One region of the Delftia sp. genome, then DNA from elsewhere that is predicted to be linked to it. Evidence: riboswitches for the same ligand, from Rfam matches in the RefSeq annotation. Region 1 holds a riboswitch; the other holds the start of a gene.
The links. Region 1 has a riboswitch for fluoride ahead of AC5I49_RS16700 (voltage-gated chloride channel family protein). Riboswitches for the same ligand answer to the same signal wherever they lie in the genome.
Positions count from the first base shown of each region.

Region 2: it holds a riboswitch for fluoride, as region 1 does, so the genes downstream of both, crcB (fluoride efflux transporter CrcB) here and AC5I49_RS16700 (voltage-gated chloride channel family protein) in region 1, are expected to answer to the same signal.

Region 1 is NZ_JCABYI010000030.1:5,311-11,741, reverse strand. Features, by position in the region: partial or broken gene AC5I49_RS16710 (chromate transporter) at 1-135, opposite strand, end outside; gene AC5I49_RS16705 (DUF190 domain-containing protein) at 322-735, opposite strand; gene AC5I49_RS16700 (voltage-gated chloride channel family protein) at 732-2,027, opposite strand; fluoride riboswitch at 2,105-2,171, opposite strand; partial or broken gene AC5I49_RS16695 (IS5 family transposase) at 2,342-3,165, shown strand; gene AC5I49_RS16690 (ATP-dependent nuclease) at 3,162-4,616, shown strand; gene AC5I49_RS16685 (HNH endonuclease) at 4,609-5,457, shown strand; gene AC5I49_RS16680 (DMT family transporter) at 6,046-6,431, opposite strand, start outside.
Region 2 is NZ_JCABYI010000004.1:343,999-350,429, reverse strand. Features, by position in the region: gene AC5I49_RS03420 (AraC family transcriptional regulator) at 1-123, shown strand, start outside; gene AC5I49_RS03415 (sigma-70 family RNA polymerase sigma factor) at 281-757, shown strand; gene AC5I49_RS03410 (FecR domain-containing protein) at 762-1,739, shown strand; gene AC5I49_RS03405 (P-loop nucleotide/nucleoside kinase family protein) at 1,797-2,348, opposite strand; gene crcB (fluoride efflux transporter CrcB) at 2,527-2,913, opposite strand; fluoride riboswitch at 2,995-3,058, opposite strand; gene AC5I49_RS03395 (DUF4124 domain-containing protein) at 3,226-3,870, shown strand; gene AC5I49_RS03390 (D-2-hydroxyacid dehydrogenase family protein) at 4,307-5,323, shown strand; gene AC5I49_RS03385 (hypothetical protein) at 5,375-6,190, opposite strand; gene AC5I49_RS03380 (DNA polymerase III subunit chi) at 6,194-6,431, opposite strand, start outside.

The DNA.
Region 1 (6,431 bases):
TGGAAATCCAGCGGCGGCAGCCCACCAGTTCCTCCTGCATGTGGAAATCTGGCCAGCAGGACCTCCAACGCTGATGAAGCCAATCTTCACCCGAAAGCGCACGTGCGTAATGGCTCTGAGCACTCGGTGCGCCACTGCACTTTAGTTTGTGCCCCCTCCCGAACGGGGGAGGAGTGAGCGATCGGCGAAAGCACGGGGCTCTGGGCTGATGCGCCGCGGCCGTCAAGGGCTCGTGAAGGTCTGCATGCGAGCCGCTGCAGCCGCTCAGAATCTGTGCACCAACAACAGGTTCACAACGAACAATTGCCGCTCACCTCGCCGTCATTGTTCATCCGGCGGCGGCTTGGTACCCCGGCGCGCCTCCCCCGGAAACCGGAACGGCCCAAGCGGAAGCTCGGCCAGAAGCAAGACCGCGTGCACCTTGTTCAGCTCGCCTGCGTGCTCATGCATAAAGGCGCGCAAGCGCTGCTCAGAGTCCAGCAGTTCCAGGCATTGAGGATGTCGCATGTCGAGCACTTCGGCATGGCTGTGCGAGAGACGTTCGCCCGGCAGGTAGCCCGAGCTGACCCGATGCAGCATGGCCTGGCGGATGTGCGCGTTCTTTGCTGCAACCAGCAGGTGATGAGCCAGCGCAGGCGCGCTCAGGCGGTGCCAGAAGCGCGTGGCCTTGGCCGTGCTAGCGCCCGGGAAGTACAGACGCAGAGCTGCCAGCGTGGCCGGTTTGGTGCTCATCATGCTGGATCCTTGGTCTTGGTTGCCTCCACATCGCGGCGTGGAACTTCGGCCCCGGTCAGGCTGCGCCTGTGGTGCTTGCTGTGGCCAATGCGCTGGGCGTGGTAGATGCCTGCATGCCCGGAGAACAGGTAGGCGGTGACGCAGCCGATAGCCGCCAGTGGTCCGATGCCAGCGCCGAACAGCTCCATCGCCATCAAGGTAGTAGCAATGGGCGTGTTCGCCGCCCCCGCGAATACTGCAACAAAGCCGATGGCGGCCATGAGCGCGAACGGCATATGCAGCAAAGGCGCCAGGACGTTGCCCATGGTCGCACCGATGTAAAACAGCGGTGTCACCTCGCCGCCCTTGAAGCCCGTCCCCAGCGAGGCGACCGTGAACACCAGCTTGCCCAAGAAGTCCCATGGCAGCATGGGCTCTTGGAAGGAGCGAGCGATGTCCGGAATACCCAGGCCGATGTAGCGGTAGGCGTCGAGCGCCCAAACCGCCGTGGCGATGACGAGGCCGCCGAAGAAAGGCCGCAGTGGCGGGTATGCGATCAGGTGTTTGACCAGCGCGCCGATCTTGTGCACGGCGGTGGCAAAGAGCATTCCGACCAGGCCAAAGAGAATGCCGGCGATGATGACGGCGACCACACTCCAAGCATCGATATTGTTCACGGCGCTCATGGCGTAGTGGGTGTGGTGGACTCCCCAGGCGGTGCAGACCTGATCGGCTACGAAGGCTGCCACGATGCAGGGAAACAGCGCGTCGTAGCGCATACGGCCGATGGCCAGCACCTCCAGACCGAAGACTGCCCCGGCCAGCGGCGTGCCGAAGACCGAAGCGAAGCCGGCGCTGATTCCGCTCATCAGCAGCACGCGGCGATCGTCTTGGTGGAGTCGGAAAACATGCGTCAGCTGGTCGGCCAGAGCGCCCCCCATCTGCACGGCGGTGCCCTCGCGCCCGACTGATGCGCCGAACAGATGGGATATGACGGTGCCGCCCAGTACCAGCGGCACCATGCGTAACGGCACCACCTGCTTGGGGTCGTGAATCTCTTCGATCAACAGGTTGTTGCCGCCGTCCACCCGCTTGCCCAACAGGAAGTAAACGAGGCCCACTGCCATGCCTGCGAAGGGCAGCAGCCAGATGATCCAGGGATGGGCCTCACGCCAGGCCGTCGCCAGGTCCAGGGACAGCAAGAAGAACGCGGAAGCGGTGCCGGCCAGGGCCGCCACGAGGGTGGCGAAGATGAACCACTTGCCCAGATAGGGAAGCAGTTCAAGCTGTTCGAAATGGGGGAATTTGCGCATTGGTCAGGTAGCTCGAATTAATCGGCCTGACCAACGACGAGTTGCATGCGCGAGCGCCTACAGCCCTGAACAAGCCAGGTTCTGTAGGCGTCATCAGCCGCACTAGTGCGGCGGTTTTAGAGGCACGCCATCTCTTTGCGCTGCATTATAGGAAAAAGCATGGATGCTGTGCAGTACGCGCCGCGAGATGGCCGGTGTTTTGATTTATTAAAGTCGTAAACATGCTAAAGAGTGGCTAACACCACTTCGTCACAGGCCCCCGCAGAGCAGTTACGCTCGCTGCCCTCATGGCATGACGACCCGTAAGCAAAGAACTGTGGCTACAGCTACAACCCCTGATCCCAGCCTTCGTGCCTTCTGCCAAAGGCGATGCGCGCAAACTCGCAGTCAGCGATGAAGCCGTCCTCAACGGCATCTTGTTCGTGCCGCAAACAGGCATTCCATGGGAAGACCTTCCCCAATCGCTGGGCTACGGCAGCGGCATGACTTGCTGGGGGCGCTTGCGCGACTGGAACGCCGCTGGTGTCTGGGAGCCGCTGCACTAAGCCATGCAGACTTGCTTGCGTGAACATGACCAAATCGATTGGAGCCGGGCCAGCATTGATGACTCCTCGGTACCAAGCCCCAGGGGCAGGAAACGGGCCCAAACCCCACTGACAGAGGCAAGCTCGGCTCCAAGCGGCATATCGTCGTAGATGCCAGAGGCATCCCGCTGGTGATCTTGGTCAGCGGCGCGAACCGGCACGACTCCAAGATGTTCGAGAGGTGCGTGGACGCGATTCCTGCGATTGCTGGCCTGCCAGGACGTCCCCGTAGAAGACCGGCAAAGCTGCACGCCGACAAAGGCTACGACTTCAAGCGATGCCGAGCCCACCTGAGGCAGCGGGGCATCATTGGCCGGATTGCCAGACGAGGCATTGAGAGCAGCGAGAGGCTGGGCAAACACCGGTGGGTGGTGGAGAGGACGCACAGCTGGTTTGCAGGCTTTGGCAAGCTGCGAATCCGCTTTGAACGACGGCTGGATATCCACGAAGCGCTGCTGAAATTGGCGGCAGCGGTCATCTGCGCGCGCTTCGTGGATCGGTGGTGTTCGCCAGTCTTAAGCCCAGATATAATAAAATTTAGGGAGGAGAGATGAATTTCTACAAGAGTACTAAAAACCGCGACTACGTCCTGCCGCAGGGAGCAGAACTCCCGTGTGTCGTTTACATCGTAGACAACTGGGACGACTACAACTTCGAGACGTTGTACCACCTCTGTCTGTTCAAAAAGAGCGGGGGCAAAGAAGTTCTTGGGGATGTGAAGATTCTCCAGACCAACAGTCGGAACACCAAGATCCCCGATTCGTTCCCTTCTCTTGGTCCTGAGTTCTTTAGCCTTGGTCAGGACTTGGAGTACTACGAGAACATGCGCAAGCATCTCCCGAAAACCCATCGCAAGGTATTGGATGCTTTGAACGACGTCGTCGTGAAGCCGCAGTTGCTCGATGAAATCGAAACGTCGAGTGGCTTCCGCAATTCGCTGATTCGATTCAATGATGCTAAGCTAGCTTTGCGCGACGGACTGGCAACGCTTGAGGAGCGGCCCTTGGAGAAGGGCTATAGGTTCATGTACTCGGGCAAGATTCCAGGCGCTGAAGAGGGAGTGTCCATAGACGTGGACCTTCAGCCAGATGACCCTGTGCCAGGCCGAATCCTCGCGATCATTGGTCGCAACGGAGTGGGGAAGACTCAATTTTTAGCCCAGCTTGCACGAGACCTTGCGACGACAAAGCGGGTGTCGATAGAGACAGCCAGCCAAGTAGAGTCTGCTTTTGAGCCTGCCAGACCTCTTTTCTCACGAGTCATCGCGTTGTCCTTCAGCGCATTCGACAAGTTCCAGCGCCCCGAGCCGGAGAAGTACTTCAGCTATATCTACTGCGGGGTGCGTGATGACAGCGGCGGAATTTCTAGGCGAGCACTTGAAGCGAAGCACCTTGAGTACCTAAAGCGCATCGTTGAACAAGACCGTGAGGACCATTGGGAGCAGCACGTTGCGAACGTAATGGGCGTTCCGAAGAAAATTATCTCCATTACGGAGCACATCGAGGAGCTTGAGAAGAGCCTGCCGCCCACCATGAGCTCCGGGCAGTCCATCCTGGCCTACTTCATTTCGGCTGCACTGGCTTACCTCAAGGAAGGGTCGCTGGTCATCTTCGACGAGCCCGAAATTCACCTGCATCCCAATGCAGTTGCGCTGCTGATGCAGACCTTGCAGGCACTGCTGAAGGAGTTCGACTCGTACGCAATCATCGCGACCCATTCACCGGTGGTGATCCAGGAGGTTCCCCGCAAGCGGGTCATTCGGTTTGAGCGTGAAGGCAACATCACCACTGGCAGTCCCCTCGGCCATGAGTCATTTGGGGAGAATATCGCCGAGCTGACCCGCCTGGTGTTTGAGACTGTCGAGATTCCAAATTTCTATAAGAAGACATTACAGGCGCTGGCCAAGAAACACGATTTCGACACGGTCGCCAAGATGTTCGACGAACAGCTAAGCCTGCACGCAACGGCGTACCTTGCCTCGCTGTACGAGGACGGGGATGCATAAGCTTACCCTTGCAGCCGGTCTCCCGAGAGAGCATTTTTCCGGTATCGTCGATGGGAAAAGCGGTGACCGAGGCGCCCGATTGACGGACATGCTACCGGTAGTCCAAGCTCACTATGGAGTCTTTGAGGCTGCCTATACAGTGGCGGACATCAGTGGTGTGGCTCAGGGCACTTGGACGAAGACTGAACGTGAAGACCTGCTGCACTGCTATGAGACCACGGCCAAGGCTCTGCAGCAACTGAAGACGCTGATTTTAGACAGCCAGCCGGAAGGCATTCGAGAGGTTTGCCCTTACTGCGGCATCGGTGGCCCCAGGCAGTTTGACCACTATTTGCCAAAAGAGAAGTTCCCCGAGTACAGCGTCCACTCGTACAACTTGGTGCCGTGCTGTGGCGTCTGCAATGGCAAGAAGGCCGATATCTGGCTGCAGCCCAACAACACCCGGACATTCATCAATTTTTATCTCGACTCTTTGCCTGCAGTGCCGATGCTCGACGTCACGGTTCAATGGTCAGTGAAGAACGGCAAGCTCGTCCCGGTGTCGATATTTCAGTTAGTCTGTCCAGCTGGGTTTGGAGCAGCTGAGTTCCAGCTCGTCTCGAATCACTTCCAGAAGCTGGGTTTGCTCGCAAGGTACAAGGACCAGGCGCACACTGAGTTCCTTGCCATTCGAAATGCTGCGCTTTCCAGAGAGGCGAAGACTGTAGTGGTGCTGCGTCGGTTTTTGGGAGAATTTGTCAAGAATTGGGAGCAGACTTTGGGACCGTTGAACTGGCGCATCTCGCTCTACCGAGCGCTGATTGCACACACAGACTTCCTGCAGACTTGCCTCAAGCCATAGGCTAACAGTTTGGACTGTCCCTGATAGGGGAGACTGGCCTGCGGTGTATCGGCACCACCCGATCGCCTGCGACGGAACGGCGGGTCTGTCCGATACCGACGTTCAGCGGGAGCTCAAAGAACAGCTGCAGCGCTGCCATATGGAGTGGTCCCGGTCTAGTAGACAAACCCCAGCCTCAAGCCGAGGCGCGTTCAAGCGTCTCAGATCTAGCGCCGGTCAGAGGTAGCAGTGGCGGGGAGCTTCGCCGATGGTTGCGTTTTTTAAATCATCCATCCTCTGTGCGATTTGCTCTCGGCACAGCAGGTGATGCTGCGTGCGGCGGATGTCTGCCTGTGTTTCCGACATTAGCTAGGCCCATCGATCGTCGCGGACGTACGAAGGCCGCATGAATGCTGGATCCCAGTTTCCAATTAACCCAAGAACAGCCGGCGCGGGCATAGCGTCGGCTTGCGGCTAAAGCAACCGTTTGAGCGCGCTGGAAACTCCATTGAGCATCTCCAGCGCTGGAGCGTGACACCCTCTACCCCTGCGGGACAGGAGGCTGCAATCACGATGCGAGAATCTTGCGCAACGTCGAGCAGGCATTGCTCAATGCACATGCCGATGATGAATGTCCGGGTAGTGCGGATGCCTGTGAGTCAGCACCTCGTGCGTATGGGCATGGACATGAGGTTCTTTGCCGCCCCATTCAGCGCCATGGCCATGTTGATGGTGCTCATCATGTCGGTGGCTGTGCGTATGCACGATCGGCTCATGCGAGTGCTCATGCTCATGACGCTCTCGCAGGTGAAGCCAAACGCCGATGCCCATGAACACTGCCGCCGCCCAGAACAGCGTGGAGGGCGCTTCTTGCAAAATGGCGAACGACAGTGCCACACCGAACAGCGGTGCGACGGAGAAGTACGCGCCGGTACGAGCGGTGCCAAGGGTTCGGAGTCCGACAACGAAGAGAGTCAAGCTGAGTCCATAGCCCA
Region 2 (6,431 bases), on a different contig from region 1:
TACGACAGTCCCAGCGCCTTCACCGCCGTCTTCCGGCGCAGCTTTGGCGCTCCGCCCAGCGCCTACCAGCGCAATCGCCCGGCGCAGGGCCGGCGTGGAAGTTCCGCCAGCATCTCCCTGTAGCGCACATGCAACAGAAAGATACCCAGTCCTCAGGAGTAAAGCCTGCGTGAAAGATAATTGATAAGCATTCTTATTATCTTTTGCAACCGAGACCGCCACGTTGCCCATCTCGGCTTCTACGCCCGGCCTCCCCGCTTCTTTCGCACAAGCCCTCTCCGTGCACAGCCTCTACCAGAATCACCATCCCTGGCTGGAAAGCCTGCTGCGCAAGCGCCTGGGCAACCGTGACGATGCGGCCGACCTGGCCCAGGACACCTTCGTGCGCCTGCTGCGCTCGCCAGTGCCGCAGCAGGACATCCGCGAGCCCAGGCGCTACCTGGCCACCATCGCCCGCGGCCTGGTCACCGACCTGTTTCGCCGCCGCACGCTGGAGCAGTCCTATCTGGACTATCTTGCACAGCTGCCGCAGTCGCTGGCGCCTTCGCCCGAGGAGCAGGCCATCGTCCAGCAGACCCTGCTCGACGTGGACCGCATGCTCCAGGGCCTTGCACCCAAGGTGCGCGAAGCCTTCGTCCTGTCCCATTTCGAGGAACTGAGCTACCCCGAGATCGCCGAGCGCCTGGGCGTGTCGCTGCGCACCGTCAGCAACTACCTGACCCGGGCGATGGAGCATTGCTGCCTGGTCCTGGCATAGCCACATGGGCGAGGGATCTTTGGAAAGCAACGACCGACGGGCCTTGCATGAGGCCGCTGCCTGGCACGTGAAACTGCGCGGCACCGCGGTGACGCCAAGCCTGCAGCAGGCATGGACGGACTGGCACGAGGCCGACCCCGCCCACCAGCGCGCCTGGCTGCGCGTGCAATCCGTCACCGCACAGCTGTCGCATCTGCCCGCACCCTTGGCGCGCCAGGCGCTGGGCCGCCGCTCCGACCCCAATCGCCGTTCTGCGGTGCGTGCTGTGGCCCTTGGCCTGGGCAGTGGTGCCACGGCCTGGCTCGCCTGCAAAGGCGCGCCGCTCGAGCACTGGCAGGCAGCTCATCGCACCGCCACTGGCGAGCGCCGCGACCTGACGCTGCCCGACGGCTCCCTGGTGGCCCTGGATACAGCCACCTCCGTGGACGTGGCTTTCGACGACCGCCAGCGCCTGCTGCGCCTTTACCGCGGCCGCATCCTCGTCGCCACCGGGCCAGACGCACTGGGCCGCCCCTTCAGTGTGCAAACCCCGCAAGGCCATGTACTGGCCCTGGGAACGCGCTTCACGGTCCATGTCGCGGACGACGGCCTGTGCCATGTCAACGTGCAGGAAAAGACCGTGCGCCTGCAGCCCCTGGACAGCGAAGCCACCCCCACCGAGCTGCAGGCCGGGCAACACGCCGCCTTCTCGGCCAGCGCCGCCCAGCCACCCGCGTCTGCCGATCCCTTTGCCGCCAGCTGGCACGAAGGCGGACTGATCGCGCTGGACATGCCGCTGGGCCAGCTGATCGACGCCCTCGCCCGCTACCGGCCCGGCTACCTGGGCTGCACGCCCGAGGTGGCAGGCCTGCGTGTCTCGGGCGCCTTTCCCGTGGACGACACCGATCGCGCCCTGGCCGCGCTCGTCAGCCGCTTCCCCTTGCAGTTGAGCACCCGTACACGCTATTGGGTGCAAGTGCAGGCACGGTCTGGCGGGGATTGAGTAGGCGATCGAGGAGGCGTTCCAGTGGGCGAGCCGGCGGCCGCACGGCCTTTGCGGTCAGGCCCGCACATACGGGTGATGCACCACGTCGAAGCCCTCCTGTGCGCAAGGCGCGACAAAGTAGCTGGTGATCAGGTCGAACTGCTCATCGCTGGCCTGAAAGGGATGATCCCCCGCCGCATTGCGCGCACGCAGGCGCTGCTTGCAGACCTCATCGGGCACATCCAGGAAATGCAGGCGGTGGGAGGCACCCACCCTCTCGAACACGCTGCGCGCCCAACCTCTGCCTTCCAGCGTGTTGGCAGGAAAGTCCAGCACCACTGAAACGCCGGCATCCAGCAGCGCCTGCACATGTGCCCCCATCAATCCCTTGAGCCGCGCGCTGCAGCGCACATAGTCGGCCACCGACTGCATCTCGCCAGGATACAAACCGGCCAGCCAGGAATCCTCGCTGACCAGCACCGTGCCGGGCTGCGCCGCCAGTTGCCGTGCCAGCGTCGACTTGCCCGAGCCGATCTTGCCGCAGACCATGTGCAGCGTGGCCGGCCGCGCAGCGCGGGAATCGGCCTGGGCGTCGTCCGCATGGCGGGACGGTTCGAAAACCTGCATATCCATCTCCTGAAAGGCTTGTGAAAACCCTGGAGGCGGAATGAAAAAACCCGCCTCCTCTGGGCGGGTTGCATGGCGCCGAAGGCCGCTGGCTAACCCACCATCCAATGGATGGTGCGAATAATCTGCGTTGCGTTCAGGCGGGCCATGGCGCACAGCATAGCGCAATCAGGGCGCCTCAATGGGCCACCATCCGAACCAGCCCCAGCCCCGCAAACAGCGCGGCAACGCCCAGCACCAGCGAACCCAGCGCATACAGCACGGAAGCGAGCCAGTCGCCGCGCTCGTACAGCATGCCGATCTCCAGTGCGCAGGTCGAAAACGTGGTGAAGCCGCCCAGAATGCCCGTGGTGATGAACAGCCTCGCACTCTGCGGCAGCGAAGTCTTGAGCGCAAACCACTCCACCACCACCCCCATCACGAAAGCGCCCAGCACATTGATCGCCAAGGTGCCCAGCGGATAGGCACTGCCCACCAGCCGCAGTGCAAGCAGGTTCGAGCCATGCCGTAGCGCGGAGCCGAGGCCGCCGCCCACGAACACCAAAATGAAACCGTAGATACCCATGACCGTCCTTTCATCAAACAACCGGGACGGGCGCGCCGGGCAGGATCAAGACACGGCCCTGCCACCGGCAGGACACGCCCCACCAAGGCAGGAGCCATCAGCCCCTTGCAGGGCGGTTTCGGGAAGCTCCATTCCCATCGTGCAGCCATTGCTGCGGTGGTCGAGTTTACTCCGGGCAAGCGAGCACAGGCAGCCATCCCGTGGCGGCAATACCGACCCTGCATCCCTTGCAGCGGCCTATTGGAATAACTTAACCTCAACCGATTCACCGTACCGGGATACCATCACTCCCATTCATTCACCGAGATGCATATGCGCCTATTGACTCTGACAATCGTTGCGACATTTCTGGCTTTACCTGCCACCGCCCAGGTCTATCAATGCAAGGATGTTTCTGGAAAACTGATTTTTTCAGACAGCCCCTGCAGCAGCGACCAATCCGGCGCACTGATACAGCGCAAAAAATCGGACGATGAAATCTACCGCGAACGGGCCGAGGCCGCAGAGGCCAATGAGCGAAAGCAGCAGCGCCAGATGAACGAAATGCAGCAGCGCCAGATCGAGAGCCAGCAGCGCGTCATCGAACAGCAGGCCCGCAAGGCGAATGCTCCTGCACCGGAGCAGCTCGGCGCATCCTCCCAGTGCAAGGAGGCGCGCAAGGAGCTGGAATTCGTATCCAGCATTCGCACCCTTTCCCTGGATGAAAAACGGATACGCACCAATGCAGCAATCACCAGCGTCAATGCTGCATGCGGCTCCAATACGCCGCTGATGCAGGAACCACCGAAGCCGGTTTTCACACCGCGGGCGGCCCAGCCTGTTCCTCTATCCAGTTGCAAGGGTGCACTTTGCTACGACAGCAATGGCGGAATCTACAACCGCAACGGCCAATTCATCAGTGACAGTCAAGGGCGGAGCTGCCGAATACTGGGTGGAACCATGATTGAGTGCGACTGAGCGCGGTCCATCACACTCTCGGCCTTCACCGGCTTCGCCGGCAGGTGGCAACCCCCAAGTCCCGTCTGACCAGGGGTCCGCAAGGCGTTGCAGGGTGTAATTCGCTGATACAGCTGCGCGGGCGACAGAGCGTGCCAGTGATCGGCTTCACCTGCCAGGGCTTGCTGGCATCTGCGCGGCTTGTGTAACCACGGCTGCGCGATCTGGCGCGGGCCGAAGCCTTCAGCCTCAAGCCCGGGGCTGGTTGAACGACAATGTGACCGTCGGGCCTCGGGGCCCTGGCTGCGCAAGCGTCACACAATAGTCAGGCAGGCCGGTTCAGGTAGGCGTTGATGATGCCCAGGGCAAAGCGCAAAAGCGGATCAGAACATTTGCCGACAACCTCTTGCGCGGCAACCCAGAGATAAATCAAAGGCTTATGAGAGATTCACAGGCAATGAACATCATCATTCTTGACGACTACCAGGACGCCGTACGCAAGCTGGACTGTGCGCGGCTGCTGGAGCCGTTCAACGCCAAGGTCTTCACCAATACCGTCAAGGGTGTGGGCCAGCTGTCGGTGCGGTTGCGCGATGCGGACATCATCGTGCTGATCCGCGAACGCACGCAGATCAGCCGGCAGTTGCTGGAAAAACTCCCGCGCCTGAAGCTGATCGCGCAGACCGGCAAGGCCGGCGCCCATATCGATGTGCAGGCCTGCACCGACCAGGGCGTTGCGATTGCCGAGGGCGTGGGCTCGCCCATCGCACCAGCCGAGCTGACCTGGTCGCTGATCATGGCGGCAACGCGGCGGCTGCCGCAGTACATCGCCAACCTCAAGCACGGCGCATGGCAGCAATCGGGGTTCAAGGCGGCGTCCATGCCCGCCAATTTCGGGCTGGGCAGCGTGCTGCACGGGCGCACGCTGGGCATCTGGGGGTATGGCCGCATTGGCAGGCTGGTGGCCCACTATGGCCATGCCTTCGGCATGAAGGTTCTGGTCTGGGGCAGCGAGTCCTCGCGCCAGAAGGCCCAGGCCGACGGCTTTTCGGCCGCCGCTTCGCGCGAGGATTTCTTTGCCGAATCCGATGTGCTGTCCATGCATCTTCGCCTGCATGAGGCCACACGCGGCATCGTCACCGCCCAGGATCTGGCGCGCATGAGACCCACAGCCCTGTTCGTGAACACCTCGCGCGCCGAACTGGTGGAGGCCGATGCACTGCTGGGCGCGCTCAACCGTGGCCGCCCCGGCCTGGCGGCCGTGGATGTCTTCGAGAGCGAGCCCATTCTCCAGGGCCACGCACTGCTGCGGCTGGAGAACTGCATCTGCACGCCGCACATCGGCTATGTGGAGCAAGACAGCTATGAGCTGTATTTCCGCGCCGCCTTCGACAATGTGGTGAACTTCGCTGCAGGCCAGCCCAGCAACATCCTCAATCCCGAGGTGCTCTCAGGCCCGGCACGCGCAGGCTGAAGGCCGGGTCAGGCGGGCACCTCGCCCTTCACCCGCCTACCCGATCACGGATCAACGCCCCCCGCCCTGTACAGCATCGCCGCGTGCGGCACTCGCCCGGTGGGCCAGTTCGTCGGCCACGGCCTCGTAGACGGCTTGGCGCACCACCGACTCCACCTCTTCGCGCAGGCGCACGACGATGGATCGCGTCTGCTGCTGCACCACCGTGGCGATGGCATCGCGCAGGCGCTGGTCCAGCACCAGGTCCACGCGCTGCATGAGGCGATGGACCAGATACTCCTCGGTGACCTGCTGCGCGTGGCTGTCCCAGATGGACTCCATGGTGGGCAATACACAGGCGGGTGATGCCCCAGGTGCTCCAGGTGCCGCAGATGCCGGATCCGGCTCGACCCCTTGCGTGGCAGCGTCGGCCTGCACCACCGGCGCGGCAGGAATGTCGTCTTCGATCGGTGCGGCCGGGGCCACCTCTGGCACATCGGCCGGTTCGGCAACTTCGGCCACTTCGAGCAGACGGCTCTCCTGGGCCAGCTGCATTTCCACGGACGGCGCACTGGGCGGCAGATAGTCGGAATGCACTGGCTGCACTGCAGGCCGCGGGCCCTGTCCAGGCGGCGCAGGCTCGGCGACCATGGACCGCTGGGGTTGCAGATCCAGGGGCAGCGGCGGCAGGGACGCGGGCATGGAAACCAGGCCGCGGCGTGGCGCAAGCATGCCTTCGCTCGCCCAGGAATCGGTCTCGCCGCTGTGCGGCAGTTCGGACGCAGCGACAGCGGGCGGTTCTGCCACCGGCGACTGCACTGCATCGACCGGCACGACATCGGTGAGCGTGGGAACAAAGCGTGGCGGGGTTTTGGAGGGAGCGCTCATGGCTTACTCCTTGAGGACCAGGTCATGGCGCTTGATGGAAATCCCCTGCGCCACGTAATGCTTCCAGCGCTGCCGGGCCAGATGCCGGTCTTCCTCATCGGTGGCAGACACCACTTCAACGACACGCGCAAAGCGCTCGAATCCTTCTGGCACATCGCCGCCCAGATTCACCAGCATGTCGTGGTGCGGCGCGCTGTCCAGCCGCTCCAGCAGCACGATGGGCGAGAAGGCCACAATGCCG